Regions from separate parts of the Exiguobacterium sp. s191 genome, predicted to be linked through region 3. Evidence: riboswitches for the same ligand, from Rfam matches in the RefSeq annotation. Region 3 holds a riboswitch; each other region holds the start of a gene.
What was found. Region 3 has a riboswitch for S-adenosylmethionine ahead of metK (methionine adenosyltransferase). Riboswitches for the same ligand answer to the same signal wherever they lie in the genome.
Positions count from the first base shown of each region.

Region 1: linked by a shared signal. The riboswitch ahead of KNQ09_RS14145 (LLM class flavin-dependent oxidoreductase) and the one ahead of metK (methionine adenosyltransferase) in region 3 are both predicted to bind S-adenosylmethionine.
Region 2: linked by a shared signal. The riboswitch ahead of msrA (peptide-methionine (S)-S-oxide reductase MsrA) and the one ahead of metK (methionine adenosyltransferase) in region 3 are both predicted to bind S-adenosylmethionine.

Region 1 covers NZ_JACSNC010000003.1:160,159-170,671, forward strand. Annotated here, with positions in the region: gene KNQ09_RS14120 (ABC-F family ATP-binding cassette domain-containing protein) at 1-762, shown strand, start outside; gene KNQ09_RS14125 (NUDIX domain-containing protein) at 828-1,211, shown strand; gene KNQ09_RS14130 (PhoX family protein) at 1,326-3,206, shown strand; gene KNQ09_RS14135 (SRPBCC family protein) at 3,246-3,713, opposite strand; gene KNQ09_RS14140 (ATP-grasp domain-containing protein) at 3,790-4,737, opposite strand; gene KNQ09_RS14145 (LLM class flavin-dependent oxidoreductase) at 4,734-5,792, opposite strand; SAM riboswitch class I at 5,867-5,969, opposite strand; gene KNQ09_RS14150 (DUF975 family protein) at 6,082-6,720, opposite strand; gene KNQ09_RS14155 (DUF2325 domain-containing protein) at 6,784-8,049, opposite strand; gene KNQ09_RS14160 (DUF817 domain-containing protein) at 8,140-8,925, opposite strand; gene KNQ09_RS14165 (YczE/YyaS/YitT family protein) at 9,078-9,743, shown strand; gene KNQ09_RS14170 (MarR family winged helix-turn-helix transcriptional regulator) at 9,898-10,353, shown strand; gene KNQ09_RS14175 (nitroreductase family protein) at 10,355-10,513, shown strand, end outside.
Region 2 covers NZ_JACSNC010000002.1:279,861-290,373, reverse strand. Annotated here, with positions in the region: gene KNQ09_RS13100 (DMT family transporter) at 1-201, opposite strand, end outside; gene KNQ09_RS13095 (GNAT family N-acetyltransferase) at 471-1,025, shown strand; gene KNQ09_RS13090 (C40 family peptidase) at 1,167-3,722, shown strand; gene KNQ09_RS13085 (putative quinol monooxygenase) at 3,781-4,074, opposite strand; gene KNQ09_RS13080 (M20 metallopeptidase family protein) at 4,152-5,330, shown strand; SAM riboswitch class I at 5,393-5,496, shown strand; gene msrA (peptide-methionine (S)-S-oxide reductase MsrA) at 5,591-6,121, shown strand; gene KNQ09_RS13070 (winged helix-turn-helix domain-containing protein) at 6,352-6,951, shown strand; gene KNQ09_RS13065 (MFS transporter) at 6,966-8,186, shown strand; gene KNQ09_RS13060 (DMT family transporter) at 8,447-8,929, opposite strand; gene KNQ09_RS13055 (Crp/Fnr family transcriptional regulator) at 8,942-9,610, opposite strand; gene KNQ09_RS13050 (DMT family transporter) at 9,626-10,057, opposite strand; gene KNQ09_RS13045 (NAD(P)H-dependent flavin oxidoreductase) at 10,195-10,513, opposite strand, start outside.
Region 3 covers NZ_JACSNC010000001.1:1,706,337-1,716,849, reverse strand. Annotated here, with positions in the region: gene KNQ09_RS09085 (EAL and HDOD domain-containing protein) at 166-1,422, shown strand; gene pckA (phosphoenolpyruvate carboxykinase (ATP)) at 1,674-3,242, opposite strand; SAM riboswitch class I at 3,477-3,603, shown strand; gene metK (methionine adenosyltransferase) at 3,732-4,940, shown strand; gene KNQ09_RS09070 (GNAT family N-acetyltransferase) at 5,078-5,566, shown strand; gene KNQ09_RS09065 (serine aminopeptidase domain-containing protein) at 5,645-6,349, shown strand; gene mnmM (tRNA 5-(aminomethyl)-2-thiouridylate-methyltransferase MnmM) at 6,622-7,221, opposite strand; gene KNQ09_RS09055 (MDR family MFS transporter) at 7,375-8,553, shown strand; gene KNQ09_RS09050 (peptidoglycan bridge formation glycyltransferase FemA/FemB family protein) at 8,737-9,771, shown strand; gene KNQ09_RS09045 (HAD family hydrolase) at 9,866-10,510, shown strand.

The DNA of each region.
Region 1 (10,513 bases), on a different contig from region 3:
TTACTTGATAAAATCACACTCGACGACATTCGTCCATCGTCACGCCGTTATCCGTTCGTCGGTTTCACACCGGAACGTGAAATCGGAAATGACCTCTTGATGGTCGACGGCATCTCGAAGACGATCGATGGCGTCAAAGTCCTTGATAACGTCCGCTTTTCGTTGAACAAGACGGATAAAGTCGCGTTCATCAGTCAGAGCGATATCGCAATCACGACTCTCTTCAAGATCCTTATGGGTGAGATGGAACCGGACAGCGGTACGTTCAAATGGGGCGTCACGACTTCGCAGTCGTACTTGCCAAAAGATAACTCGGAATTCTTCGAAGGCTCGGATAAGACGATCCTCGATTGGCTCCGTCAGTATTCGCCGGCAGATGAGAGCGATACGTTCCTCCGTGGATTCCTCGGTCGGATGCTCTTCTCAGGAGAAGAAGTCATGAAAAAAGCATCTGTCTTATCTGGGGGCGAAAAAGTCCGTTGTATGCTTTCAAAAGCGATGCTCAGCGGTGCTAACGTTCTCGTACTCGACGATCCAACGAACCACTTGGATCTCGAATCGATCACAGCACTCAACGATGGCTTGATCGCTTATAAAGGTGCGATGCTCTTCAGCTCGCATGACCATCAGTTCGTCGAAACAATCGCAAACCGCATCATCGAGTTAACGCCGAACGGTATCGTCGATAAAGAAACGACATACGATGAGTACTTGAACAATGATACGATCCAACAGCAATTAACAGCGTTATACGCACAATGATGTCAAAAGAGACCGGAACTGTCGTTTCGGTCTCTTTTTTGAATATATTAAAGGAGGAATACGATATGCGACATCGCGTATGTGCTGCATTGATCGAGGAGCAACAAATCCTAATGGTCGAATTACACACGCCTTCCCGGACGTTCTGGACGTTACCGGGCGGAGGTGTCGAGAGTGGGGAAACCAAAGAACAAGCCGTCATGCGGGAAGTGTTAGAAGAGACACATCTTCACGTTACAATCGAACGACAACTCTACGAGATTTCAATCGATCAGGGAATCGAGACATGTTTTCTCGTTCAACGTCCCTCAGGTAGTTCTTCTGCACCTCGACTCGGGATTGATCCCGAACTTCCGCTTAATCAACAGGAATTACGAACCGTCCGTTTCCGACCACTAAAGGACCTTCAAGATGATCCACAGATTGCTCGTTTGCTGACCTTACTGTAAAGGAAAGATTAACTAACTGAGATATAACTGACCAGGTTTTTTTACACCCTCTACATAATCGACTGATTAAATGAAAATGTAGCAACAACACAAACTCATTTGGGGGAAACAAAAATGAAACGAACACTCATGGTTGGTCTATCAGCAGCGGTCTTGTCATCAAGTATGGTCCCGATGTTCGCGGATGCCCATAGCTCTTCTCATACAACACGCAACATCAAGAAGGTCGAATTCTTGTCGATGGAAGCACCGACGAAAATCGATCAGATGGTAAAAACTTATACAGAAGCAAAAGTCAAAGTCACCTATACGAACGGCAAAACGGAAGTGAAGCCGTTGAACTATAATCAATTATTCCTGTCGCAAGATAAAATCGTCGAAAACAAAGGCGAGATGATTGCAGCAGGTACACCGATCGATGCTAAAGGAAATCCGATCATCGACCGCAGTGTACCGGACAAACCGGAAGCCTTCGTCTCAGATGCACCAGACTCGAATAGTCTGCTTGAAGTGCACGGAAAAAAATACATGGTCTCTCACTTCGAGTATGACTCGATCGACAATGCTGGTAATGAAGTCAAGGGACTTCCAGCATCGATGACATTAACGGAAGTCGTACAAGATAAAAAGACAGGAAAACTTGCTGTCAAAAAAGCCAGCAAGATTGATTTTGAAAACGTCAATGGACTCTGGACACCATGTAACGGTTCGACGACACCATGGGGAACGCACCTTGGGTCAGAGGAATATGAACCAGATGCTCGTGCGTTTGAGTCAGACAAAACGTCAGCTGCTTATAAAGAAGTAAATGCCTTCGCTGAGCGCTATTTCGGAACGACCGAAAAAGCGAATCCTTACTTCTACGGGTATACGCCTGAAATCTCGGTCGACCGGAAAGGAAAAGCGACAGCAGTGAAACACTACAGCACAGGTCGTTTCTCGCACGAGATGATGCAGATTCTACCGGATCAAAAGACCGCGATCTTTGGTGACGACGGCAATAACACAATGATGTTCATGTATGTCGCAGATAAAAAGCGCGATTTCTCAAAAGGAACACTTTACGCGGCTAAGTTCAAACAAACACGCGCAACGGAAGGCGGAGCTGGTGATCTCGAATGGATCAAGCTCGGTCATGCTTCCGATAAAGAAGTCAAACGCTTGATTGATAAAGGAACGAAGTTCAGCCACATCTTCGAGACAGCCGATGCGCCAACTCCTGGCTTCAAAGCAGTCAAAACAGCTGCTAGCAAAAAAGTCGAATACTTGAAGCTCAAGCCTGGTAAGGAAAAAGAAGCGGCTTTCCTTGAATCACGTCGTTATGGTGCGTTGCTTGGCGCAACATCAGAATTCAACAAGATGGAAGGCATCACGGTCAACGAGCAAGACAAAAAAGCCTACATCGCCTTGTCTTATGTGTCAGGCAGTACCGAAAAACAAGAAGGTGCTGTCCAAGACGACATCCAGCTTGAAAAACGCGAATCGGGTGCGACATTCGAAATCGATCTTGGTCGTGCAAAAGGCATCGACAGCCGTTACGTACCAACGAATATGCAAGCACTCGTCATTGGTGAAGATTTGAAGAAGCCGGATTCTTACGGCAACACAGCGAATCCGGATCTCGTCGCGAATCCAGATAACCTTGCTTACTCCGCGACATCTGATACGCTCTTCATCGGTGAAGACAGCTCCTTGCACACGAACAATTTCGTTTGGGCTTATAACCTGAAGACGAAAAAGTTATCACGTATCCTTTCGGTTCCAGTCGGAGCGGAAGCAACTGGCCTTCGTTCACTCGATCATGTTGGGAAGTATAGCTACCTCCTAAGTAACTATCAACATCCCGGTGAGTCATTGACTGACAAACAAATCACCGCGGTCGATCCAAAAGCGCTCGAACAAGCGATGAAAGACGGCATCGGAATTCAAAAAACAGGTGGTGTCGGTTACCTCTCTGGTTTACCGAGTGGTCACAAATCATATACGCATCGATAAGATGCTAAAACGGATTCCCAGGCACAGGAATCCGTTTTTTCATGCGTTGTTCTTCTTCTGTTTTGCTGCTTCTTCTTCAACACGCTGCAGCAGCCCGTGAACAATTTTTTCGTTCTCCCGCTCTCCTCCAAGCGACAACAAACTCTTTCCAACAAAGTTTGCTCCCTCGTTTTTTCCCGTATAGATCAATAGACAGCGATCAGGTCCGAGCGGTTTGAGTGTAAAGGTCATCTCGATCTTGAATATTTTAGCCAACGTGAATCCGATCGTATTTTGTTTGAAGTCGGGTTCGTTCGTATAAGCTAAATCGGTCACGATATAGGTTTCAAGTCGATTACCCTGCATGTATGTTTGACGATACGTCGAACCGACGACACCCGGTTTTCGTTCAATCACCTCGTGCTGGACGACGTTTGGAATCAAACGCTGCAATCGCGTGTGATCAAACAAGTGCCATGCTTCCTCAATCGGAATATCGAGCTGTCGTTCTTCTCTCCACGTAATCATAGATCCGCCCCCTTTTCTATAGAAATACCCTGTCATCCGGTCTTGTAACGTCCGGTGACAGGGCGAGAGCAGATTCTTATTTTACTGTGCTTGTTTCAAGGGCTGCACCGAGGAACTTCGCTAGTTCGAGCATACCGTAGCGTCCTGCAGCTGCCTCGGCATCCGAATTATAGTTCGTATTCGTATTGACGTCATACGTATAGATCGTACCTGACGCATCCTTAATGAACTCGATGCCTGCGACCGCGATTTGGTTCGCTTGGAGGAATGCTTCATACTTTTGGATGATCGGGTCATTGAAACCTTCAACGATTTGGAACTTCATCGGCGTTTGCGGTGCTTCTTCTCCGACTGGGCAGAACAAGTCGTCGATCACACATGCATCTGCTGGGCAAAGCTCAAAACCTTCTGACGTATCGACTCGAACCGCGTAGACAAACTTTCCACCCACGAACTCACAACGCGTGATGTACGGTTCTGGTGCTTGAATATACTCTTGAATCAACGTGATGCCATCGACTGGTTCGTCGAATGTCGGACCATCGAGATAAGCTTCAAGTGCTTCAATCGAATGGAATAACTGGACACCGAGACCTTTCCCTGCACGGTTGTGTTTCGTGATGAATGACGAAACACCGATCTCTTTTGCTGCTTGCACGATTTGATCACGTCCGACGGCAGCCGTCGTCTTCGGTACACGAATCCCAGCCTTACGCAACGCCGTATATTGATTGACTTTGCTGACTTCAAGACGGAGCGCACGCGTTCCGTTAAAGACGGTCCGGTCATGCTCTTCTAACCAAGCGAGGACCCCTTCCGTCAACTCCGGCGCGTAACGATGTCCCCGCGTATGCGAAGAAGCACTCATCCGGCTGTAAAAGACGCCTTCTGGCGGCAGTTCATCCAGCGGAACGATTCCTTCATTCAAGTGCCACTGTTCATACGGTAATTCGAGTTCTTCGAGACGTTTGATGAGATGGTCCGTCCATTCTTGGTTTTCGTGGAGAATATGAATTTTTGTCATGATTGTTGACCTACCTTTCGTTTCGCTTCGACCAGTGGCATTACGTCACGAGCAAAGCGTTCCATTTCTTCAAGTTGTGGTGAGAATTGTAACAAAAGTAACGTGACACCGACGGCTTCGAACGCTAGAATCCGTTCAGCGATTTGTTCTGGTGTCCCGATTAAATTCGGACGTAGACCACGGTTCGAGACAGAATAATCATTCCGCTCGACCTGTTGCTCCAGTTGCGATTTACTAATGAAATCCTGATAACCGGCATAACCGGCGCTGTCTTCCTTGACGTCCGTGATCCGTTGCCATTCAAGAAGTGCTTCTTCTTCCGTATCCCGACAAATGATGTAGGCAGCAAGACCGAAGCTTTCGAGCGGCTTTTGTCCCGTCGCTTCCCGGCGTACTTTCATATCGTCGATTTTATGGGCTACTTCTTCAACAGTGCCCCCGTGCATGACATAAGCGTCACAGTGTTCGACGATCGTTCGCTTTCCAGCTTCACTCTCTCCACCAGCGTAGAGCTTGATCCCCGGACGCTGGACTGGCTTCGGATGGAGTTCTGCTTGCTCGATCGTGTAGTGATGACCGGAGAAGCTATACGGTGACGTATCTGCCCATAGTCCCTTCATGACCGTGACGAACTCTTCCGTCCGAGCATAGCGTTCATCGTGCGCTGTGAAGATACCGTTGTATTGTTTCGCTTCCTCTGCCCACCACGCTGAGACGACGTTGAGCGTAAAGCGTCCACCACTCAACTGATCGATGTTTGCCGCCATCTTCGCCGTCGTCGCTGGATTATGGAACCCGGGACGAACCGCTGTCATGATCTCTAAGCGTTCCGTCGTTGCAGCAATCGCTGCTGCCGTCGTCCATGCCTCAAGACTCGGTTCCTTAATGCCTTTGATATCGTTCAAGTTCAGTTCCGCGATCAACGTCGTCGAGAAGCCGATCCGTTCTGCTGTTTGTGCGACTTGTTTCGCATAATCGAATGTCGGTGGCATCTGTTCATCCTCGACGTTACGTAACCATCCCCCAAAAATCGGTAACCAAAAACCATACTCCACTCCATCGTCCCCCTTATCATAAAAAAACGCTCTTTTCGAAGTTCGAAAAGAGCGACGGTATCTTGTCCTGTCCGCTCTTATCTTCGGAAGGTATCCCTTCCTGGAAGTAGCACCTTCCGCCACGGCGGGGTTGCTGAAGTGTCTTCGGGCCAGTCCCTCGACTTCTCTAGATAAGATGTGTTGCATTCATCGTACAAAATTCACTGAACTAAAGCAACCATTAAACCGTCTTTTCCAATCGGAATTATTTCGAGCATAAAAAATCCCGACATCGTGTCGGGATTCGGGATTAATATGGTGCGACGAAATCTGATGTTGGCTCTGGCGCCTGTTCACCACGAACACGATCATAGAATTTTGCCATCGTGACGCTGAAGTATGGTCCAACCCATAAGACAGCAAGACCAAGTGTAACAATCACAAGTAATGCCCAACCAATGAATGATAGGAAGAGTAAGAATGCTTCCATTTTATGACCATCCATGAGTTGACGTGAACGCGTGATTGCCTCGAGAATACCGACTGATGGTTCATCTCGAAGGATGTAGAACGTCAACAAGTAAGAGAACGACTTGATGATCCCTGGAATGATCAAGAGTAAGGTCCATAGGAATAAGAAGACCGCTTGCACAATCGACACGCCGATGACTTTACCGAAGATTTTATACGGTTCGAACAAATCAGCTACTTTGACTTCTTCATTGCGTGCGAACGACATCGCGACCCACGTCCAACCCGCTGCGATTGGGATCAATAAAATCGAAAGAATGATGCTGACCGCACTCATCGCATTTAGATCTTCGTTAGGATCTGGTCCGATGAACGTCGGAACGCTCTGGATGATAGAAAAAAGTACGAACATGAGGATGGCAAATCCCCAACGACCGCTGAGCGACTCCTTCGCTGCTTTTTTTAATTGAGATGACATGAGTAAGGTCCTCCTTGAAAAATAAGTTCTCACCTTACTTTACGGTCGAATTCTTCTAATGTTTCACTCTTTTTTCAATAATTTCCCGTCTCTTTGCTGGTTGAGCCAGGCACGCTCAAGCTGTCGTTCACACGCCGTGTATAACGAGCGTCGACCGTCGAGCCGTTCCATCGCGAATGGAATACCATGCTTTTTCGCCTGCGCGATGACATGTGCACTCGCTGCATGAGAAACGCGACTCGTTACGACGACGATCGCGTCCGTCTTTTTGGCGAGACAGGCAATCTTTTTCGCGGACTGTGCGTCCCCTGCCAGATGAATCAATTCGATCCCCGTCGGCGCAAAGAACTCACGATAGACAGCGGTCTGTTGTTCGTTTCCGACAATGACGAGACGCATTCCTGTGAAGCGCGTGAAATCAAGCGGTGTCTTATCAACGAAATCCATCAATTGTCCGGGTACAGCTGTCGTCACGATCGGTTCAATCGTTCGCTCTTTTGGCATACGGACGCGACGCTGCGCTTTTTTAGCTTTCGGCACCGGTTGTCGTTTCATTTTTCGTGCATACCGATTTGACTTTTTTGTTGTCACAGATGCCTTCACTACCGGTTGCTCTACTTCTGATCGGCGGTTAGATGATGCGTTGACGATCGGCTCTTCATACGTGAACGGATGCTTCCAAGCAATCGTCAGTGTATCCTTCCGTTCCCGCCACATGACGAGATCGACGAGTTGACCTGCTTCTAGTCGGAAATAGCGCATGTCTTCTACCGGTACGACATAATAGAACGATCTGCCCGACTCATCTTGCAGTGGACCATTCACCGTTTCCTCAATGATTCCATGTGCCTTGACGATTGCTTGTTCAAACACGACACGTTCCGGATTCTCTCTCATTCGCTCCGTCGAGACGACGGCTTCAACACGGCACATCGTTTTTTGATCATCCTGACGATCGATACGGACCCGGACTTCCATGCCGTGCTCGAGATTCCAATCGCGGACGTCTCGTTCTGAAATATGACTGCCGGACCATTCTAGTAAAGTACCGCCTTTTAAACCCCGCTGAAACGTATAGGCATAACGTTGCTTGCGTACTGGCTCGACAGGTACTTGCGATGGTATTACGATGGTCTGCTTCTCTAGCTCCACTACTTCGTCAATGACCGGTGTTTCTTGAACGTCGCGCGGTGCATAATACGCTGACATCTTGACCCATTCGTCGATTCCGTTCACTTCGTCGAGCCAGAGTTGCCAATCTTCATACCGCTCCACGACCGCTAATTTCATCTGTACCAATTCAGTTGCTCGTTCCAACACCTGTTGCATCATCCGTAACCACTTCCTTTGCGTTTTTTTCACTATAGCAACGAAAAAACGCGGAAGTAGTTCAAAAAAATAACCGGGTTATTTTTTTATTTAGGTGCGTTGCTGAATTTCCACAGCCGGATCCTGACGCTTATATTTCGCGACGATGACGATCAAAACCGTGATGATCACAAGTAGGAACCAAGAAGATAATTTTCCAAGATCAACGACTGCCCAGCCTCCTTCTTGATGCGGATAGACCCAGCCTTTAAAGAACGTCACGATATTCTCTGCGATCCAAATGAAAAAGGCGATCAGTAAAAAGGACAGGACGAGCGGCATCCGGTAAATCGTCTGCTCGATCGTAAAATAAACCCATGACTTATAGAAAACGAGGACGACGAGAACCATCAATAGCCAGCGTGCATCGAAGATCCAGTGGTGGGTGAAGAAGTTGAGATAGACGAGACTGCCGACGCTGATCGCAAGCCACGGGGGAGGAAATGCTATGAATCGCAAATGAAATCGCCGAAAAGCCTGGCAGACATAACTCGCGACGCTTGCGTACATGAATCCTGCATACAATGGAACACCAGCCACTTTCGTCAAAGCTTCTTCCGGATAACTCCAAGACCCGACGTTCACTTTGAACAGTTCAAGTGCTAGACCGATGACGTGAAACAATAAGATCAGTTTGAATTCCTCCATCGTTTCATAACGTGTGACGAGTAAGACGATTTGGACGAGAATACACCATAGCAACAGGAGATCATATCGAGCAACCATTTCAGTAGGAAGATAACGTGAAAGAGCAAGTGCTGCGAAAATCATCACGGGAAAGACGCAACAGATGGCTTCTATATATGTAAAACGAATCAGGTGCCGGATCGCTTTCATTCGGTCATCTCCTTTTTTCTTCAGTATACGGGTCTCAATCCTCCTTCCCCTCCTTCTTAAGATGGAAAAAACGGAAAATTTCGTCTTTCTTCTTCCACTTTCCTCATGATACAGTTAACGAATCAATTATTTTAAGAAATGAGGTGCCAGACATGACGCGTCATCGCGCTTCCTGGTTGTTACGCGCTACGTTAAAGTGGGGACTCTTCCTGCTTGGTTTATTTTTACTCGCTCTTGGCTCATCGATGATGATCACGGCTGAACTCGGTGTCTCGACGTGGGATGTATTGCATCTTGGTCTCCAAAAGAAGACGCCACTATCCGTCGGAACGATCATCTTACTTGTTGGTCTATTACTCGTTTTCGTTAAGTACGCATTAGACCGCGTCACACCGCAAATCGGAACGCTCGTCAACGCGATTTTCGTCGGTGTCTTCATGAATCTTGTGCTTGGTTCTCATCTCTTACCCTCTTTTGAATCGATCTGGTTGAATACGCTCTGGCTGATTTTCGGTATCTTCATCATTGGGATGGGCGCTGGTCTGTATGTCGCTGTCGGATACGGGGCTGGTCCACGTGATGGGTTAACGCTGACACTTGCAGAGCGCTTCGGAACGTCGATTCGTCTGATGCGGACGATCATGGAAGTCACGGCATGCGGCATCGGTTGGTTGCTTGGGGGACCTGTTTTCTTCGGTACGATCCTCTCGATTTTCCTGATTGGACCGTTTCTGCAATTTTGGTTGTTTTATTTCCGCCGGATCATTGCAGCGATTGATGCAAAAGGAATTCCAGCGTCTGAACGCCAAATTAGCTAAGTCGCCTGACTCGATATCATTCTGCGTGAATGATATCTTTTTTTATGTCAGAAGCAGATAAGTTGCGCCATCAAAATAAACACGTTATATTCGTTTACATATCAATCTTTGATACGTCAAAGGTTTCTTCGAACGAAGGGAAGGATGTGATGGATTGAGTATTTCCTGCACCGAAAAAGGACGTTTGATCTATGCACTCGTCTCCGTCAATAAGACGATTGCTCAAAAATTCGATCTCTGTACGGATGGTTTCAGTCAGACTCGAATGGACCTACTTGCTCAACTACAAGTCGATCAAACGATCAGTCAAAAAGAATTGCAAAAACGCGTCAATGTCGATCATGCAGCAGTGACCCGTCATCTCAAACATCTGGAATCGACCGGGATGATTGCTCGCGAGCGGTCAGCCGCTGACAATCGGGTGATTCTTGTTTCCTTAACGGAACAAGGGGCGACGCGCATTGCACGATTACGCGAACAAAAAGATGAGTTCCTCGAGAACTTACTCGAAGGATTCTCCGCTGAAGAACAACGGACGCTAGCTGAGATGATTCAACGCATCGAAGCGAACGCCGACACATTACCTAAATTAAAAGAGGAGTCGATTTAATATGGCAACGCAAACAACAACAGACTTCATGGAAATCGTCAAAGGACGTCGCTCGATCCGTAACTACGATACAGACGTGAAGATCTCAAAAGAAGAAATGACACAAATTCTTGAAGAGGCAACACTCGCACCTTCTTCTGTCAACATGCAACCATGGCGT
Region 2 (10,513 bases), on a different contig from region 3:
TGCTGTTCCGAGACCGACGAAAACAGCATAGACCGTTCCGACTGGTAAATGGTTACTCGCTTTAATTAGCACGGTAAAGCTAACGATGATACAGACGATCGTTGCAGCCCACTCAAGTGGTGTTGCCGCATGTTTTAATCCGATGACCCAGCCCACTTCAAAACACGCTGCGACGATGATGCCAATCCAATACTTTGCCATAGTAATTGCCTCCTGATAGGTAAATTCAAATGAAAAAGCCCGGGAGCAAGCGAGACGATTCGCTTTACTCCCGGGCTTTTATCCCTCCGTTGCATGGACAAACGTCCATGTTCCTCCCTCGGTCCAGCCGTACGGAACCCTAGAGGATACTCCCTATTCCATTCGATACAACCACCCTAGCACGCCCTTTTTCCCATGTCAAACAGGAATCCGTTCCCCATCTGTCAAATAGAATCAAAGTGACTTCATCTGAAAGAGGAGGATGCTGCATGCGTTATAAAATCAATGATCAACTTCGAATTCGTCGTTTTACACCAGAAGATGTGGAAGCGGTTCACGCCTATGCCTCACAACCCATCGTCAGTCAATTCCAATCATGGGGACCGAATACCGAAACGGATACGAAACAATTCCTACATGATGCGCTTGAAAGTGAACTCGAGACACCAAGACGTCGTTATGTCTTTGCCGTGACGTTTTCAAGTGACGTCGTCATCGGTGCCGGTGAACTCGTCATCACAGACGTTGATAATAAAATCGCCGAAATCGGATACGTCCTCTCGCCTGATGAATGGGGGAACGGATATGCGACGTCGATCGCCTCTTTCCTTCTCCAATTCGGTTTCGAAAAACTAGAACTACACCGCATCACGGCAACGTGTGACCCACGGAACGTCGCTTCCGAACGCGTGTTGCAAAAGGTCGGCATGACGAAGGAAGGACAGCTTCGCGAGACGGTCTATCTCGAAGACCACTGGCGCGATTCCTTGATTTACGGCATGCTCGACTGGGAATGGCAAGTGGATCACGAAGAAGATAACTAACATATGACTTCAAACGGTGTGCCGAGGCATACCGTTTTTTTATGGACAATCTCCTATTTTTTTGATTTTAATCAATTTTTAAACAAGCGCATGCTACACTATTCATAATGACAAATTTTAAGAATTGGAGTGAACTTCTTGATGAAAAAATGGACTACTCATGTTGCTGGACTTGCCGCAACGTTAATGTTGAGCTCGGTTTTACCCGCACCCGCTTTCGCTGAATCGCCACCTGCTCAACCAACGGCAGAAACACAAACAGTCCCCGAGACGACCAGGGCGGCTTATTTGAAAGAGGATGCTGCGTTGCTACAAACGGCTGATTCCGCAACGGTCATCCAACAACTACCAGCAGGAACGACATTCAAGACACTTGGCACGGACGGTGACTTTACCCGTGTCAGTTGGCAAGAAGGCGCTGCTTATGTCGCAACAAACGCGTTAACGCAAACAGCACCTGTCTTTCAAAAACAAGCAACACTGACGTCGAAAAGTCCACTCTCATTAGTTGCTTCACCATTTGATTCCACCGTCGTGACGACACTTCCCGCCTATCAGCGAATCGATACATACGGCACTTTCGACACGTTCACACGTCTGAAATGGAACGAGCAATACGTCTACGTATCTACGACACAACTCGAGCAACTTCCGAAATTAGTTGGAACGCGTTATGCCAAACGAGCGACTTCTCTTTTCGTTGAACCGAAGACGACGAGCGCGAAGTCAGCTGTCACTCAAAATCAAGCATTCGAAACGTTCGGTACGACGGGTACTTTTACACGCGTGGCCACTAAAACGGGTTACGCCTTCGTATTGACGGCTGATTTAGCTGATGCACAGGTCGAAAATTATCCGGAAACAGGACTGCGTTATGCCAAACGAACGACTTCTCTTTTCGTTGAACCGAAGACGACGAGCGCGAAGACAGCTGTCACTCAAAATCAAGCATTCGAAACGTTCGGTACGATCGGTACTTTTACGCGTGTTGCGACTAAGACGGGTTACGCATTCGTATTGACGGCTGATTTAGCTGATGCGCCGGTCGTGAACCATCCGGAAACCGGGCTACGTTACGTCCAACAGCAGACGACGGTCTATGCTACTGCGACTACGAAAGGAAAAGTCGTACAATCGCTTCCTGTGAATACTTCGCTTCAAACGTACGGCGTCGAGGGTTCATTTACACGAATCAAACGAAACGACGAGTATGCCTATGTGCTGACGGCACATCTCGGTACGTTGAAATACTATCCGAAGACTGCACGCCTCTATGTTCAGCGCGCTACACCAATCTATTCGGATGCCAAATCTTCAAGTCCTGTCTTGAAGCAACATCAAACGAATACTTTACTAACAGTTTACGGGGCGAACGGTGCCTATAGCCGGATCATCTTCCGTGGAGTTCATGCTTACGTCAAGACAGCTGATCTCGGTACTGGAAAAGTCTATGCATCAACCGGGACACGATACGCGAAACGCAACTTGTCCGTCTACACGTCTGCTTCGACGAAGAGCAAAATTATGTATTCCGTCAAACGAGCTGACAAACTAACGATTTACGGCACAAGCGGTAGTTACACACGCTTGAAAAAAGGATCGGTCTACGGCTACGTCAAGACGACGGATCTCGTGACGAAAAAGCCGGATCTGTATGACGTCACTGGTCAACGCTATGTGACGGAAGACGATGTCGTCATTCGTTCGCAGGCAAAACTATCGGGTAAAAAAATCGGCACATTCAAAAAAGGGACCTCGATTTCGATCTACGGAAAAAGCGGTTATTATACACGCGTCAAATATAAAAACACCTTTGGTTTCGTCGATTCGAGTCGTATCGGACTGAACAAGCCGACGGCAAAAGCAAAAAAAGGCACGACATTTTATGTCCACCTGGACCAGACGCCACTCTTCTCTGCCGACGTGGCTTACAGTCGCCCAGCTGCCTATTTGAAGAAAGGAACAAAACTGATTGGTCTGAAATCAATTGATGATGATTTTTGGCAAGTTCGCCTGGCAAATGGTCAAACCGGTTACGTCCTCAACCCTTATATCAGCACGAGCAAACCCTATATGAAACTGACACAAAAAGCGATCGACCGGACGAAAATCTATACGGTCAAACAGACGACATCCTTCTTCGCAAGTCCGACAAGTCCAAAAGGCAACGGACTCGTTGAACAAGGCAAACGGGTTTATCCGCGTCATCGAGTCGGAAACTTCTATGTCATCCAGTCAGGCTGGACACCTGTTTATCTTCCTGTATCCGCTGTGACGATCACGTCCGATAAACGGGTCGTTAAAAAGAATAATACGCGTGGTGAAAAGCTGATCCAAGCAGCAGTCCAACATATCGGCACACCATACACATGGGGTTCGCAAGATGCCGTGAACGGTGGTTTTGACTGTTCCGGTTTGATTCACTACGCGACGAACAAGGCTGGAAAATACGGTGGTCGGACGAATGTTCGTGGCTACTGGTACGGTGCTTTCTTTACGAATCGCCGGACGAGTATCTCGAGTGGTAAACGCTCGGATATCGTCTTCTTCCAGAACACCTACACGGATGGTCCATCGCATATCGGAATCATGCTCGATAGCGAACACTTCATCCATGCGGGCGGTTCACAGCTCCAAATCAATTCGATTTATGAACCGCGTTGGCAAGAGCATTTCCTCGGATTTAAATCGATGTAAGACAAAAAAAGACGAAGCCGTCGAATTCGACGGCTTCGTCTCTTCTTATCGCAACACGTCAGAATGTCATCTCGACGTATTTCGTTACTTGTCGATCCATCAAGTATAACTCGATCTGTTCACGGTATGCTTTATAATGATCGGATGCGATATGCGCTTCAAGCGCCTCTTCGTCCCGATACACTTCGTACAGCATGAATTGATGCTCATCCTCGATCGATTGGTGCAAGGAATAACGTAAGCATCCTTCTTCTTTTTGTGAGGCATGATAGACCGTTTGTAGAATCGGGAAAACTTGATCCGCTAGTCCTGCTTTGATTGTAAGTACAGCGTTGACGACGATTTCTCCCATGTTTCATTATCCCCTTTCGTGATTACCTGTATCTGTACCCATTTTCACGAAAAGACACACGTCAAAGGAGCTTGAAGATGCAAACTCAACTTTTTGAAGCACTTGAACAATTTGAACCCACGATGATCGCGTTACGTCGTGATTTCCACCGGCATCCGGAACTGTCCTTCCAAGAAGTCCGCACACCAGAACGGATTGCTGCCTTTTACACAGAACGAGGCATTCCTCATCAAACAGCCGTTGGAGGTCGTGGGGTCGTCGCGACGATCGAAGGTAAACAACCTGGTCCGACGATTGCTGTCCGCGCAGATTTTGACGCATTACCACTTCAGGAAGAGACAACGCTTGCTTTCCGGTCGATCCATCCTGGTATCATGCATGCTTGCGGGCATGATGGTCACACGGCAATGGTGATGGCCCTGGCTGCTACGCTCTATCCGTTACGTGATCAATTGCAAGGAACGATTCGAATCATCCATCAGCATGGAGAAGAGGTCTTTCCTGGCGGAGCTATCCAAATGATCGAAGCCGGCGTCCTCGAAGATGTCGATGCGATTTTTGCGACACATCTCGAAAATGATTTACCAGTTGGTACGATTGGGTTTCGGGAAGGACATACGTTATGTGCAATCGACGAATTCGAAATCATCGTTCATGGTCAAGGTGGACATGCGCAAGCACCTCACAAAACAAAAGATGCGCTCGTCGCTGGAGCGCAGCTCGTCTGCAACTTACAGCATCTCGTCAGTCGACGGGTCGATCCGTTCGAGCCTGCTGTTCTTGCAATTGGTTCTTTCCATGCGGGAACGGCTCCGAACATCGTCACGGGTGAAGCACGCATCGTCGGTGAAATTCGGACGTTTAATGAGACATTGCGGCATCAGCTCCGGCAAGAAGTCGATCTTGTCGCCAAAACGACATGTGCCGGCATCGGTGCCACCTATTCAATCGACTTCACGACTGGTTACCCGGCGCTATGGAATCATCCGGACGAGACAAAACTTGTTCAGGAAGCCGCTTCTTTCTTACCGGAAGCATCCGTCCGGGCACTCACACCAATGATGGCTGCGGATGACTTCGCGCATTATCTAACACATGTCCCGGGAAGTTATTTCTTCACTGGCTCCGGATATACGGACGGTCGCGTCAACTACCCACAGCATCATCCGCAGTACGAAATCAACGAACAGGCGTTGTTGATTGGTGCGAAGACACTCGGAGCGACGGTTTTACGTGCCTTGAAACCTAAGGATTGACTTTATTTCTGTGTGAATGGTATCATCACAACAATGATAACGAATGACATCAACTTCATATACCCTTATCAAGAGTGGACCGAGAGATCTGGATCGATGACGTCCCAGCAACCTGCGCATAGCAAGGTGCTACGACCAGCAAAGCGAAAGCTTTGGTTGATAAAAAGCGGCGACTCCTTTTGCAACCAAGCGAAGGAGTCGTTTTCGTTTTCTCGCTGTCAGACATACAATGGGGATTTCCCACGGAGAGGAAGAGACAGATGGAAAAAGCAACATTTGCAGGTGGATGTTTTTGGTGCATGGTGACACCGTTTGAAGAATTACCAGGAATCGAGGGAATCGTATCAGGTTACATGGGCGGTCACGTCGACAATCCGACATACGAGCAAGTCAAGACAGGAACGACGGGACATCTCGAAGTCGTCCAAATCACGTTTGATCCGAGCCTGTTCCCGTACGAGCGTCTGCTCGAACTCTACTGGCCACAAACGGATCCGACGGATGCAGAAGGTCAATTCCAAGATCGCGGCACGCAGTACGCACCAGCGATCTTCTATCATACGGATGCGCAGCATGAAGCAGCAATCGCTTCCCGTGACGCTCTTGCTGCAAGCAATCGTTTCAAACAACCGATCGTGACGCGGATCGATGCCGCTTCTGAATTTTATCCGGCGGAAGAGTACCATCAAGACTTCCATAAGAAAAATCCAGAACACTATAAAAAAGATCGTGCTGCTTCTGGTCGCGATGCTTTCATCGAGCAGGAATGGAAAGATACGACGACGGTCTAATCACTTCGAACCATATACAGTAGCTGAAACTGATTTCAAACATCTCGTTCTTACCCTACTTTCAGTAAAAAGTGGAGGATGACCGAGATGTCACTGGAGTCAGTCTTTTTGTATGTAAACAAATGATGTCTTCTTTACCAACACCCTCACACAAATTTGTAATCGTTTACAAATGAAGTCTTTTGTTTTACGGTTAATAAAAATTAACCGGTTAAAAAGGAGATGATTGTATGGAACAAAAAGCGATTCACATATTAGAGAGCTATGAACAGTTAAAAGTGATCAGTGATCCGTTACGAACAAAAATCCTCATGTTTCTCGTCGAAAAACCACATACGGTACATCAGTTAGCCCACTTGCTGACGTTATCCCGTGCAAAGATCCTCTATCACGTACGGGAACTTGAAAAGCATGACTTGATTCACCTCGTCCGGACGGAAGAACAGGGCGGCAATCTATTGAAATACTATCAAGCGATTGCTCGAGGATACATTCCTGCCGATCATCTACTGAAATTCGTCGAGACGAATGAAGCGACCCGGCAGTCGTATCTCGAAGTATTGGACCGGGCAAAGACACGCGTTCTTACGGCTCCGACAGCTACTTTTTCTCCTTCATCTTCGAACGTCGAGGACTGGATGAGCTTATCACTTCAAAAGGAACTGACGATGTCTGAAGCCGACTTTCAACGCTTTGCTACAAAATATCGTGCTCTATTGGACGAGTTCACACGGTCCTCTTCACTAGACGAAGAAGATAAAAAACACTTCTATATCATGACGACTGCCTTTGCAATTGATGAACCACTATTTGAGAATGACGACGTCTAAACCGGAGGTGCCACATGCTGCCTATTGAAATCGATACGCAACAATCGCTGTTTAAAAATCGATCTTTTTTATTTTTATGGGGGTCCGGTATGTGCTCTGCCCTCTCCCTATCAACCTATCTGTTTGTTGAACAATGGTATGTCATCCATACGCTAAACCAGGCATCATATCTTGGATTCGTCCTCATGGCCACCTTGTTACCCCGTATTTTTCTCATGTTATTCGGTGGCGTCTTATCCGATCGCTATAAACGTTCGACGATCATGCGCATCTCGAGCGCTTTACGAATCAGTTTCATTCTCTGTCTTCTCGCATTACTTCATACCGATCAGCTTACATTGCTGACGATTTTAGGATTCGCCTTTCTATTCGGTAGTGTGGATGCATTCTTTTCGCCGGCGAATGCTTCCTTACTTCCTACACTCGTTCCGAAAGAACAACTCACTAAAGCCAATTCACTGATTCAGACATCTAATCAAATCGCCCTCTTTTCAGGTCCGATTCTTGGTGGAGTCATTCTCAGCTATTCTTCTTACTCGCACGTCTTTCTCATGATTTTCGGGACACTCTGTCTGACGCTCCTTTTCACGTATGGTATTCGTGAATCTAAGATCAAGCGATCGCTTCAGCATTCAGCTCTCTTTGAACTAAAAGAAGGGCTACATTACGTCTTTAACCTTCAGCAACTCAAGCAGACACTTTTTCTTGTCATCTGTGTCAATTTCTTTTTCTTTGGACCACTCTTACTCGGAATCCCCTTACTCGTTCATGATGTGCTCCAAGGAGATGCGATGGATTTAAGTTATATGCAAGGGGCTTATCAAATGGGAATGCTCGGAGGGGCGCTCTGGAGTGGTTTTGCGCAGACGAAAGCAAATGGGCTTACCTCATCGGTCCGATTAATTGGCGCCTTAGGTTTGCTTTTCTTCCTGCTTAGTCAAGCGCAGCAGATCTTGTTGTACCTGATCATCCTGTTATCACTTGGTGTCCTTTCTTCGATCATCAATATTCGCTTCATTACGTTCATCCAGTCTCAGTGTGCGGAACAGACGATGGGACGTGTCATGAGTGTCGTGAATGCCGCGTCAAACGGTCTCATTCCATTATCTTACGCGCTCCTCTCGTTTCTACTGTCGTTTCACGTTTCGATCACGACAATCATGTTGTACTGCGGTCTTCTCATTATTGTTCTCTCGCTTTACTTCGGAAGACGAATGGTTCATCTATTCGATTGAGATCAAGTCACAACACATAAAAACATGCGAATCTCCCGATCGAATTAGCGGGAAACGCGCATGTTTTATTTAGTCAATCTAGAACGTGAGTGTTCATCCTCGACTCCTGCAGGGAAAGAAAGCGCGAGTCGCGCTTTCGTCAGGGTCAGGTAAGACCCGGCAAATCGCATAGAATGCGGGATGACGCGGCTTACCTCCCGCCTGTGGAAAGCGAGGATGACAGAAACGTTCGTCAGTCGATCGAACTAGTATCAGATTTTTTAAGAGACTTGCTTCGGTATATCCTTCGCCCTCTCTTCCGGCGCGACGACTTGATACCGTTTCAAAACGAAGATCCCACATACCATGACGGCGAGACCGACGAGCTGACCGAATGATAAATCAATTTGTGGTAAACCGAACCAGCCGAACGTATCGACAGCGAGAGCAAAGCTTAACTGCGAAATCAGAACGACAGAGATTGCGACGGACGGACCAAGTAACTGAATCCCACGCATGACACAAAAAACGACGCCGACACCGACAAGTCCACCAAACCAATAGAGTGGCGATACGTTTTGAATCTGTCCGATTGTTCCACCACGAAACAGAACATACGTGACACTTGCTCCGATGAAACCGACGAAGAAGACCAGCGTCGTCGTCGCCCAAGCGCCAAACGCGTCACTCATCCGAGCATTCAATACCGTCTGTAAACTGATTAACATCCCTGCCAACACGGCACACACGATGCCTATTATCATGTTCGTTCCTCCCTACTCATAGCTGTTGCCGTTCGCCTTCTCGCGAATCCGCTCCAGATCGACGATGATGATTTTCCCGCGTCGTCGAACGAGAATCTCTTCTTCACATAATTTCGTGATGATCCGATTGAGATGGCGATAACTCGTTCCAAGCCAGTCGGCGACGTCATGTAAGTTCGACGTCCGCATCTCCTGATAAAACAAACTGTCACTGGCTTCAGAAGCGATCGACAACAAATACCCTGCAAATCGCTCTTCAACTGTATACAACACATGGTGCGACGCTGATTTCGAGTCGGCATACCACTTCGCTGTGATCGTGCGTAATAAGAATTGCAGAAAGACGTTCGTTGTATTGTGCTCGCGTAAAATCGCATACGGTACGCTCAACACCTCGACATCGGTCACTGCTTCGACCGTATTCAGCACTTCCCGTTCATTGATGAACTCAGCGTCACCGATCACCGTCAGTGGTGTCTTGAATCGTAGAATCCGTTGTTTCCCTTCTGACGAGGCAGCAGATATCTTAACTTTGCCTGCGACGATGAAGTACATCCGGTCGATCGCTGCCCCTGTCGTACAGAGGAGTTCCCCTTTTTGGAAGGTTTCTTGACGCAACCAAGCGCGCGTCTCTTCCGTCAAAATCGTATCCAGTCCATACTGTTGAATGACGGTTTCCATGTTCATTTCCCCCCTTTAGGCAAGTGAGAAAATCGCAACTCCTGCAAGCATGAGACCCACACCAACCCACTGACCACGATTTCCTTGTTTTTTTAAGACACCGAACCATCCCTTTAAATCAATCACAAAAGCACATAAAATCTGTGCGACGAGTAATAAACACATTGCCCATGTCATCCCGAGCGTTTGGATTGCTGTCAGTTCCGTTACGACGACTAGCACGCCAATCAAACCGCCGCTCGCATAAATCCACGGTAACTGACGGAAGCCACCGATTTTCCGATCTCGTACGAAACTGTAAATGACTAAACAACCCATCAGACCAACAAAGTGGACGATCAATACGGACAACCACGGTCCGACGCCTGTCGTCGCAAGGCGCGCATTGAATATGCCTTGCAGGGCGATGAACAGACCGCTCATCAAAGCAAACACGACTCCTTGCACGTCATCTCCTCCTTTAATCTCTACACTAGAGTAGACCTTACTCGTGCCCTACTTGAAAAGGACAAATGTCCCATTTTCAAAAAAACATGAAAAAACCCGCTGTCCACAAGTGGCATCACGGGTCCCTCACTATATACTCATGTCATAAAACGAGTCGTCGTTTGTTTCAGCTGTTCCTCTGCTTCCGCCATCATGCGCGTAAACAACTCCGCAACAGTCGGCACATCATGAATCAATCCCGCAACCAGTCCAGCGTTGACATACCCTTTCTCCTCATCGCCCTCAAGAGCGCCCGTAATATGATACGACTCATTCGTCTGATCGAGAAAAGCAGCAGGTGTCTCTGCTGTGAGTCGTTCGACGTAAGGACCATCAAGGACACGTCGGACGAATCCGACGGAACGTCCGATGATGCGTGTATCGGTATCGGTCGCATTCATTAAGTGCGCCTTGTAT
Region 3 (10,513 bases):
TACGATGAATGTCGTATCGGTTTTTTTGTCATCTGAAAAATTGAACTTACATACATAATGGGAAAAAAAGAATATTGATTCGTTGTAAAAAACAATAAACTTCCTGAAAAATAAATTTTGATATAATTAGAACCATATGAGTAATGTAGAGGGGGATGGAGGACGATGGATATCTTACTAGCACGTCAACCCATCGTTGACCGAATCGGAGCAGTTGATGCATTCGAGTTACTGTATCGTTCCGTCAAACAAATGAATGTATTCGACGGTGATCTAGCGACGATGGATGTTTTAACGAATACACTCGTTCATATGGGTGTAGAGCATGTCGCTGAAGGTAAAAAACTTTTCGTCAACTTTACAGCGGATCTCTTGAAAAGTGATCTGATTCACTATTTAGATCCAAAACGGTTCGTTATCGAAATTTTAGAAACTGTTGATATCGATACAGAGATGTTATCTGTGTTGCACAGTTGGAAAGAAGCAGGTTTTACACTAGCACTCGATGATTTTGTGACCGATTTACTTCGTCAACATGGAACAGAATTATTCGCGCTAATTGATTTAATTAAAATCGACATCGAGGCGATTCCTACTCGCGAGCAAAGTGCGATCCTGCATATCGTCCGGCGTAATTATCCCCACATCAAGATGCTTGCCGAACGAGTCGAGACACATGAGGATCATACACGTTGTCTTGACATGGGATATGACTGGTTTCAAGGCTATTTTTACGCTAAGCCAATGTTGATGAAGGGAAAAGCTGTCCCTCCTCAATTGCCGGTATTGCTGAAGATGCTAAAATGGCTCGATACGGATGAAAAATACGATGAGGTCATTGATGAGATCGAAGCAAATCCTTATATCAGTATTCAAGTACTACAATTGATCAATTCTCCGGGAATGGGATTACGCAATACAGTCAGCTCTGTTCGACAAGCCATTTCACTACTTGGCTTCTCACAACTCAAAAGCTGGATTTCGTTAATCGTCTTGCGTGAGATGAAGCTTGCTAGTCCTTACGAATGGTCAAATGAGTTACTTCGGTCTTCCTTGCACTGCGCAAAACTTTGTGAGTTATTTGCGAAAGAGACGTGTACGTTAAAGCCGGAGAGTGCTTATATGATCGGTCTGTTATCACACATAGATGCGCTGTTATCTGTGGATATCGACGACATCATCGACCAACTGCCAATTGAAGATTCTCTGAAGATCGTTCTGCAAGGAAAAGATCATCCGTTTCGGGATTGTTTAGTGCTTGCGATCAGTGCAGATCGCGGTGATTTCGATCAGTTCGAACTGCTCAGTCAACGTTTAGATGTCTCACTTCCACGAGCCTATGCGCTACTAGCAGAAAGTCAGGAATGGCTCAAACAAAAAGAAACACATCTTCAAGAAAAAACGGATTCTGTTTTAGAGTGAAAATGAAGGGGCTGACTCAAAAAAGAATGACTCGTCTTTTCACGCCCTTTCCTCAGGCGAGACACAAGCCAGTTTTCCTGCTTCATTCCAGCAGGAAAGCGGGTCTTGTTTGTCTCTGATAGCGCATAAATGCGCTTTTTCCTGTAGGAGTTGCGTGTGACGCATCATTCTTTTTTTGTTGACCATGAATTGATTTTCTTAAGAGATGTACCGATTTCTAAACATAAAAAAAGAGCCCGAAGGCTCTTTTTTTATAGGCGTGGACCAGCTGACTTGATCGCATCCGTCGCACTTTCGAAGCGAAGGAAATTGTGTTGGAATTTCTCAGCAAGCGACCGCGCTTGTGTGTCGTATTCGTCCGGATTCGACCAGACGCGTACCGGATTGAGTAACTCGCTTGGAACACCTGGAACTTCAAGTGGCATATGAAGTCCGAAAATCGGATGTTCTTCTGTTGGAATCGTTGCGAGTGTGCCGTTGACGGCAGCATTGACCATCGTCCGTGTATACGATAGCTTCATACGACTACCTGTTCCGTAAGCACCACCTGTCCAGCCTGTGTTGACGAGATAAACAGTGACACCATGACGATCAATCAATTCGCCGAGCATCGTCGCATATTTTTCAGGCATCAGTGGAAGGAACGGTGAACCGAAGCATGTTGAGAATGTTGCTTCCGGTTCCGTGACACCGCGTTCTGTTCCGGCGAGTTTTGATGTATATCCTGATAGGAAGTGATACATCGCTTGTTCTTTCGTCAATTTACTGATCGGAGGCAAAACACCGTACGCATCAGCCGTCAAGAAGACGATCGTCTTCGGATGACCAGCACGTGAAGGAACAGCGATATTATCAATCGCTGTGATCGGATAAGCAGCACGCGTATTTTCCGTCAACGATGTGTCATCGTAATCAGGGTGACGGGCTTCGTCGAGCACGACGTTTTCAAGGACGGTTCCGAAACGGATCGCGTCAAAGATTTGCGGTTCTTTTTCGCGTGATAAGTTAACGGTCTTTGCATAACATCCACCTTCGATGTTGAAGACACCGTCGTGCGACCAACCATGCTCATCGTCTCCGATCAATTGACGGCTATCGTCTGCTGAGAGGGTGGTCTTACCAGTACCGGATAGACCGAAGAACAAGGCGACGTCGCCTTCGTGTCCGACGTTTGCCGAGCAGTGCATCGAAAGGACATTTTCTTGTGGCAAGAGATAGTTCATGACGGAGAAGATCGATTTTTTGATTTCTCCCGCGTATTCCGTTCCACCGATCAGGACGATCCGATGTTCGAACGACATCGCGATGAACGTTTCGGAGTTCGTTCCGTCAACGGCAGGATCTGCTTTGAAATGTGGCGCATAGACGACCGTGAACGGTTCGAAGGCAGCCACTTCAGGATACTCGCGTAAAAAGAGTTGTTTGGCAAACAGGTTATGCCAAGCGTATTGTGTGAGCACACGGACCGGAAGGGTGAAGTGCGTATCTGCTCCAGCAGCAGCTTCTGTGTAGTAGAGCTGGTCGGCTTCGTTCATGTAACGAAGAACCTTTTGCAACAATTGTTCAAATTTGTCTCCATCCATTGGTTGGTTGACATGCCCCCAATCAATGTGAGACTCGCAGGAAGAATCACGGACGATGAACTTATCTTTTGGTGAACGACCTGTAAATTTCCCCGTTTCTACAGATAATGCACCGTTCTCAGCAAGGACACCTTCTTCGTTTCGAATCGCATGTTCGACAAGTTCAGCAACAGATAGTTGTTTGAACACATGCTCTTTCTTGAGTAGTTCTTCGATATTCAGGACCGTCATCGGCATCCTGACCCCACCTTTCCCCTACGTTGGTTTTGGCTCACTGTATTTAGTATGACACATTTATTATATATGACATACTAAAGAGAGAGCAATCATTTTCTGGTGCTGATTTCTATTTATCTGGAAACGCTTTCAGCATTAACAGTTTAACATCTCTTTCAAAAAGTTTCGACTAGAATTTGAAACCTTGCTTGACAGAGTAGGTACAACTTTATATCATGTAATTCGTAACGGATACTCTTATTCTGAGCAGGTGGAGGGAACAAGGCCCGAAGAAACCCGGCAACCGTCCTACATTAATTCACATATTAATGAGGGAAAAGGTGCTCTCCTGAAGCGAAGTAAACACTTCGAACGATAAGAGGGTAAAGGAAGAACGCACAACCTTTCCCTGACCATTTTTTGGACTTGGAAAGGTTTTTTTCATTTTACCGTCCCACTCAACTAGGGGAAATGAGTACACCGTCAAATTCTTTTTTGGGAGGGTCATACATGACAAACCTTAATCGCCGACTATTCACGTCGGAGTCAGTCACTGAAGGTCATCCAGATAAAATCTGTGACCAAATTTCGGATTCAATTCTTGATGCAATCCTCGCAGCGGATCCAAACGCACGTGTTGCAGCAGAAACTTCTGTTACAACAGGTCTCGTTCTCGTTGCAGGTGAGATCACGACATCGACTTACGTCGACATTCCAAAAGTCGTCCGTGAAACGATTCGTGAAATCGGCTACACACGCGCGAAATACGGTTTTGACGCGGACACATGTGCTGTATTGACATCAATCGATGAGCAATCAGCAGACATCGCTCTTGGTGTCGACCAAGCGCTTGAAGCACGTGAAGGTAGCATGTCTGATGCAGAAATCGATGCAATCGGTGCAGGAGACCAAGGTCTCATGTTCGGTTACGCAACGAAAGAAACACCAGAACTCATGCCACTTCCAATCTCGCTTTCACACCGTCTCGCACGCCGTTTGGCAGAAGTGCGTAAAAACGGTCAACTCGACTACCTTCGTCCAGACGGAAAAACACAAGTCACGGTCGAATACAACGAGAACAACGAGCCGGTTCGTGTCGATACGATCGTCATCTCGACACAACATGCAGAAGAAGTCACGCTTGAGCAAATCCAAGCTGACTTGAAAGAACACGTCATCACACCGGTTATCCCGGCTGAATACATCGACGCAGCAACGAAATTCTTCATCAACCCAACTGGTCGTTTCGTCATTGGCGGACCACAAGGAGATGCTGGATTAACTGGTCGTAAGATCATCGTTGATACGTATGGTGGATACGCACGCCACGGCGGTGGAGCATTCTCAGGTAAAGATCCAACAAAAGTCGACCGTTCAGCTGCATACGCAGCACGTTACGTCGCGAAGAACCTCGTTGCTGCAGGTCTTGCAGACAAAGCAGAAGTTCAACTCGCGTACGCAATCGGTGTCGCGCACCCAGTATCAATCGCGGTTGACACATTCGGTACAGGAAAACTTCCTGAAGCGCAACTCGTCGAATTGGTTGCTGAAAACTTCGATCTTCGTCCGGCTGGAATCATCAACATGCTTGATCTCCGTCGTCCGATCTATCGTCAAACAGCTGCATACGGTCACTTCGGTCGTACAGATGTTGAGCTTCCATGGGAGCAAACAGATAAAGCAGCAGTTCTTGAAGAACAAGCAAAACGTTTCGCATAATCAAAAAGTCCGAAAACCCTACGCGGGTTTTCGGACTTTTTTGTTTCCGTGGAACTTTGCAGGAAACGAATGTTTTTTCTAGAAGAGGGTAAAAGTACATGAGTCGATTCGTATGAATACAAAGGGGGGTTCCGATTATGGAAATACGCGAAGCTATTCCAGCTGATGCAGGACGTATTCATGACATTGCCGTCACATCTTGGTTGGATACGTATGCAGAAATCTATTCCGAACGTTCGAAAGCGCATTTCGTGCAGGAGGCGTATCCGCAAGAAGAAGTCGTTCGTGCGATCCGGACGGCGGAAGAAGCACGGGGAGAGTATTTTTATGTCGGAATCATCGATGAGGAAATCGTCGGTTTCATTCATGCTGTTGATGTTGAGGGAACGTGGGAGATCATTCGTCTGTACGTCTTGCCGAAATATCAGCAAAACGGAATCGGACGACGGCTGATCCGTGAACTCGAACGACAAGGAGCCGTCCCACTCGAAGTATACGTGGAGGCACGTAACTATAAAGCACGTCAGTTCTTAACCTCATTCGGTTTTGAAGAACTCAGTGAGATGACGGAAGAAGTCTTTGGGCAAGTAGAATCTGTCATTCGTCTTCGCCATGTCGCCTCATGAAATCCGTCTTGGGACGGTTTCGTGTGCGTTTGAAATAAGGTATCGTAAAAAGGAAGTATGAAGTGAAGAGGTGAGTTTGTGGTTGAACAACCAACAGGAATCATCGTATTAGTCTATCCGTTACAACTGCGTGCCCGTCCGAGTGAAGCCTTGATTCGGGTACTCGAACGAGAGTATGAAGTATTACTTGTCGACGCACCACGTCGCATCTCGTTTGAAGAGCATGGTCAACTGTTAAAAGAAGCATTACGTGAAGCCGGGAAACGCAAGCTACCGATTCATATCGTCGCCTGTAGCATGGGCGCACTCGTCGTTAATCGCCTGTTGCAAGAATATGAATTACCGGTCGCAAGCCTTGCGTTCATTTCACCGTTGTTTGATTGGCACCCTTCGAAACAACTCGGAGGCGTCAAACAAGTCTTCGCGAGTGCATTCGATCGTTTCCGGCCCGATGCACCACTCGGTACGTTGCCGTTTGGTCAAAGTACGGAAGATACCGTTCGCATCGGTGAACTGACCTATGCGCAGTACCGGGAAATCGAAGAAGAGATCGTCGTACATGACGAGGAACGAAAAAAACTGCCGCGTGTGAATTTGGCTTGTTTTTATGCACCAGACGATCAGTTCGCGGACGTCAAGTTGACGCTTGAAGTATGCCGGAAAATGGGTGGCGATCAGATTTACTTACAACGTCTACACGGTTTTCCACATTTTAGTTTCGAACGGTTGAACACACGGTTTGCAGAAAAATTAATGTTGTTCTTTAAGCTTGTTGAAGAATGAAATAACAAAAGTGATGCCTCTAAAAAGGGGCATCACTTAAGACTGAAGATAAAGTGCTATTTTTCTCCAATGAGAAGGATTGCGCTTTTTTGTTCGTCTCGCATCGTTTTCCAAGGACAAGCATCGCGCCGCTTCGCTGCAGGGTCGCTCTGGCTTGTGTCTCGCCTGAGGAAAGGGCGTGAAAAGGCGCGTCATTTTTTTGGCGTCAGCCCTTTTGTCTACAATCTGAAAAGTGATGCCTCTAAAAAAGGGCATCACTTTTTTGTGTCCCATCATCCTCGTACTTTTTTCTCGATCGCGATGATGAACGGGGGATGATTTTGTTGATTCAAGAAACGGTACTGGAGAACGGCATAATCTTGCTGATCAAGGGCTGTGACGTAATCGAGGACAGCGTCGCGTTCCCGTTTTCCTTCCAGGTGACCGTGATAGACGACGAGGACGACAAGACCGCCGGGAGCGAGGACCGGGAGGAGGGCATCGAGTGCTTCGAGCGTCTCTTCTCCTGTCGTCGTGATTGATTTGTCGCTTCCAGGCAGGTATCCGAGATTGAAGACACCGGCGCGGACAGGACGTTGTTCGTCCGAAAGACGGGCACCGACATGGATGTGGCTTTCATGATAAAGGTCGACGCGTGCTAACATTCCGGCTTCGTCGAGACGTCGCGTCGATTCCTCGATGGCTTGTGCCTGGACGTCGAACGCAAGAACCCTTCCTTCTGGACCGACGCGTTCTGCTAAAAACTGTGTATCATGTCCATTTCCGGCAGTCATATCGACGACGCAGTCTCCGGGTTCGATAACGGACTCGAGTAATTGTTTCGTATAAGATAGTACACGGGCAAGTGACATGGCATAGACTCCTGTTCCTATAGTCTGTTTTTCTAGTAATGGTTCAGTATGTGCAAGATTCTTTCTGCATTATATCATTTTTTGATTCGTTGACGAAAAGCGAAGTGGCTTGACAGTTAGGGGACGGATTGCGTAAAGTGGCAAGGTTGAGAATGAAATAGGAGGACCACAGGTATGCCAAAATTACCAAAAGCGGTCTGGATCCTCGTCCTTGCGATGGCCATCAATACGACGGGATCCTCTTTTTTATGGCCGTTTAATACATTATATATTCATGAATATTTAGGAGAGTCGATGACAAAAGCAGGGATGGCATTGTTCGTCAACTCGGCCTTAGCAATCGTCGGAAACTACTTAGGTGGAAAAGCGTTTGACCGTCTCGGTGGCAAGAAGACGCTTGTCATCAGTGTCATCGGACTTGTCCTGTCTTCCGTCGGCTTGTTGCTATTTCATCAGACGTACCTCGGATACGTCGCGATGCTTGGATTGATTGGATTCGTCGGTGGGATGGTTTTTCCGACGATCTACGCGATGACGGGTGTCATCTGGCCGGAAGGCGGGCGCCGTGCCTTTAATGCGATCTATGTCGCACAAAACGTCGGTGTAGCGCTCGGGACAGCAGTCAGTGGTCAAATCGCTGCCTTTTCGATTCAGTACATCTTCATCGCCAATCTCGTCCTCTACATCGCCTTTGCCATCATTTTGTTCGTTGGTTTGTCCTGGATTCAGGCACCGGCGCGGATGCATGCGGCGCATGACGAAATCGAAACGACACGCACACCCCTTGCACGCGGTGCGGCACGGACGATGTTGCTCGTCTCGATTGGTTATGCCTTACTTTGGTTCGTTTATGTGCAATGGCAAGGAACCTTTGCCGTACACACGAAATCGCTCGGTGTCACGATTTCCGAGTACTCGATTCTTTGGACGATCAACGGAGCACTCATCGTGTTCGCACAACCTTTACTAACACCAATTCTTCGTTGGTTTGGAGATGACTTAAAGCGACAATTGATGACCGGTACAGGAATCTTCCTCTTGTCTTATCTGATCGTTCCGTTCGCAGGCGGCTTCAAGATGTTCCTCGTCGCGATGATCATCCTGACGATTGGTGAGATGTTCATCTGGCCAGCAGTTCCTGCTATGGCAGCGAGACTCGCGCCGATCGGAAAAGAAGGAGAATTCCAAGGGTACGTCAATATTGCTGCTTCAGCGGGGCGGATGATCAGTCCGACCGTTGGAGGGTTGATCTACGATGTATCAGGTATGTCAGCGGTCTTCTTGACATTAATTGGATTGATTCTGTTAGCGGGCGTCGTCTTCCTTCGTGCTATTCCAAAAATCACATCATGAGCATCATCTGTAAGACAGCGGACATTATGACCGCTGTCTTTTGTTACGTCATTCGTTAGAAAATCATAAAATAAACATTTAATAATATGGAATATTTCGGCAAAGAAACGGGTACTTTCTAATCAAGAACTTGAAAAAGAAAGGTCATATGAACGTTGCTTCTTTTTGACTGGAGGTGCACGAATGGAAAGGTGTCAATTCATCACAGATGCCGCAACTTGGACGACACACGTACAGCAACAGCCTCTTGATATCTTCTACAGTCACCAATACGTCACGCTCAACGCTAGACCGTCTGAGCAAGCGGTGCTATTCCGTTATGAAGGTGATGCAGGAACCCTGTTCTATCCCTTTTTGAAGCGCCGGATTTTTGATACGCCTTATTCGGATCTCATCACGCCGTATGGCTATGGTGGACCGGAAATCATCGGTCAACTGACTGCGACTGAAATGCAGCATGCACGCTTATTGTTTGAAAGATGGGCAGAGCGAGAAGCGATCGTCTCGGAAATGATTCGCTTTAATCCATTGACGGGTAATGAACGCTTCATGCGGGATTGGACGAAAGTCTCCTTCATCCGTCATACAACGAGTATCGATTTACGACCTTCACTAGAGGACATCATGCAGACATTTCATAAGAAGACAAGAAGTATGATTCGCAAGTCGCTTGCCTCTCCTTTAACCGTTAGAACAGGAACACGAGACGACCTACCTGTCTTTGTAGCGTTGTATCATGAAACAATGGACCGAAAGAATGCTTCGGCTCATTACTATTTTACGGACAGTTATTTTGAACAATTATTTGAAGCAAATCCACTCTGTGAGCCATTGTTACTGATTGCGGAAATCGACGGAGAACCTGTTGGTGGATACTTCGTATTGCTCGGAAAAGAATATGCCCACGGTCATTTGATTGGTTGTAAGCGGGACGAAGCGAAGATGTTCCCGAATCAGCGACTCGAGTACGAAGCGATTCTTCAGGCGAAAGCACGCGGTCTCGTCGAACAACATCTCGGGGGTGGATATCAAGAACGGGATAGTCTCTTTGAGAGTAAATGCCGTTACACCGGGTATCGTTTATTTGAGTATCATCAAGGAAAATCGATTCTTCAACCAGCCGTATACGATCAGTTATGTATACGATACGGGTCAGATGCTGATTCAGATTATTTTCCGGCTTACCGACAAACCAGTGTCCAAATGGCGACAAGTTAAACAGTAACTAAATGAAGAAGGCGAAACGACTACATCGTGTAGTCGTTTTTTTGATATGCTGAAATCATGATAGATCAATTAAGGGGGATGTGTCTTGAAAAAACGAGGTCTTATTTTTGATATGGATGGGGTCATCTTAGATAGTGAAATCCGCTACTTTGAGGTCCATCAGCAAATGTTCAAAACGTTATCGATTCCGCTCGATCCAGTTCAGTATGCGACGTTCATGGGAAAAACAGGAGATGAGATGTGGGAAGAACTTGTCGCGCAACACGACCTTCCAGAAACAGCGAGTGCGTTACTTGAGGAAGAACATCGCTTGTTTCAAATTCATGCAAAACCGGAGGAGTGTGGGTTAAAAGAGGGAGTCAGACAAGTCATTGAACAAGCGGCGTCTCTTGATTACGATATCGGGATCGCCTCCTCGAGTTCGCTTCAAAAAATCGAACGCGTCATCCGTCATTATGAGCTTCCAATCACACATTACGTCAGTGGGGAAGAAGTCGTGCGTTCAAAGCCTGATCCTGCGATTTTTCATCTTGCAGCATCACGAATCGGGCACGCACCTGAAGATTGTCTCGTCATTGAAGACGCTGCGAACGGGATGATCGGCGCTAAAGCAGCAGGTATGGAAGTGATTGCGCTTCTCGATGATCGGATGCCGATGCAACGTCTAGAACAAGCGGATCATGTAGCGCGATCGCATGCAGAAATCGAGGAAATTTTACGGAAGCGTTGACGC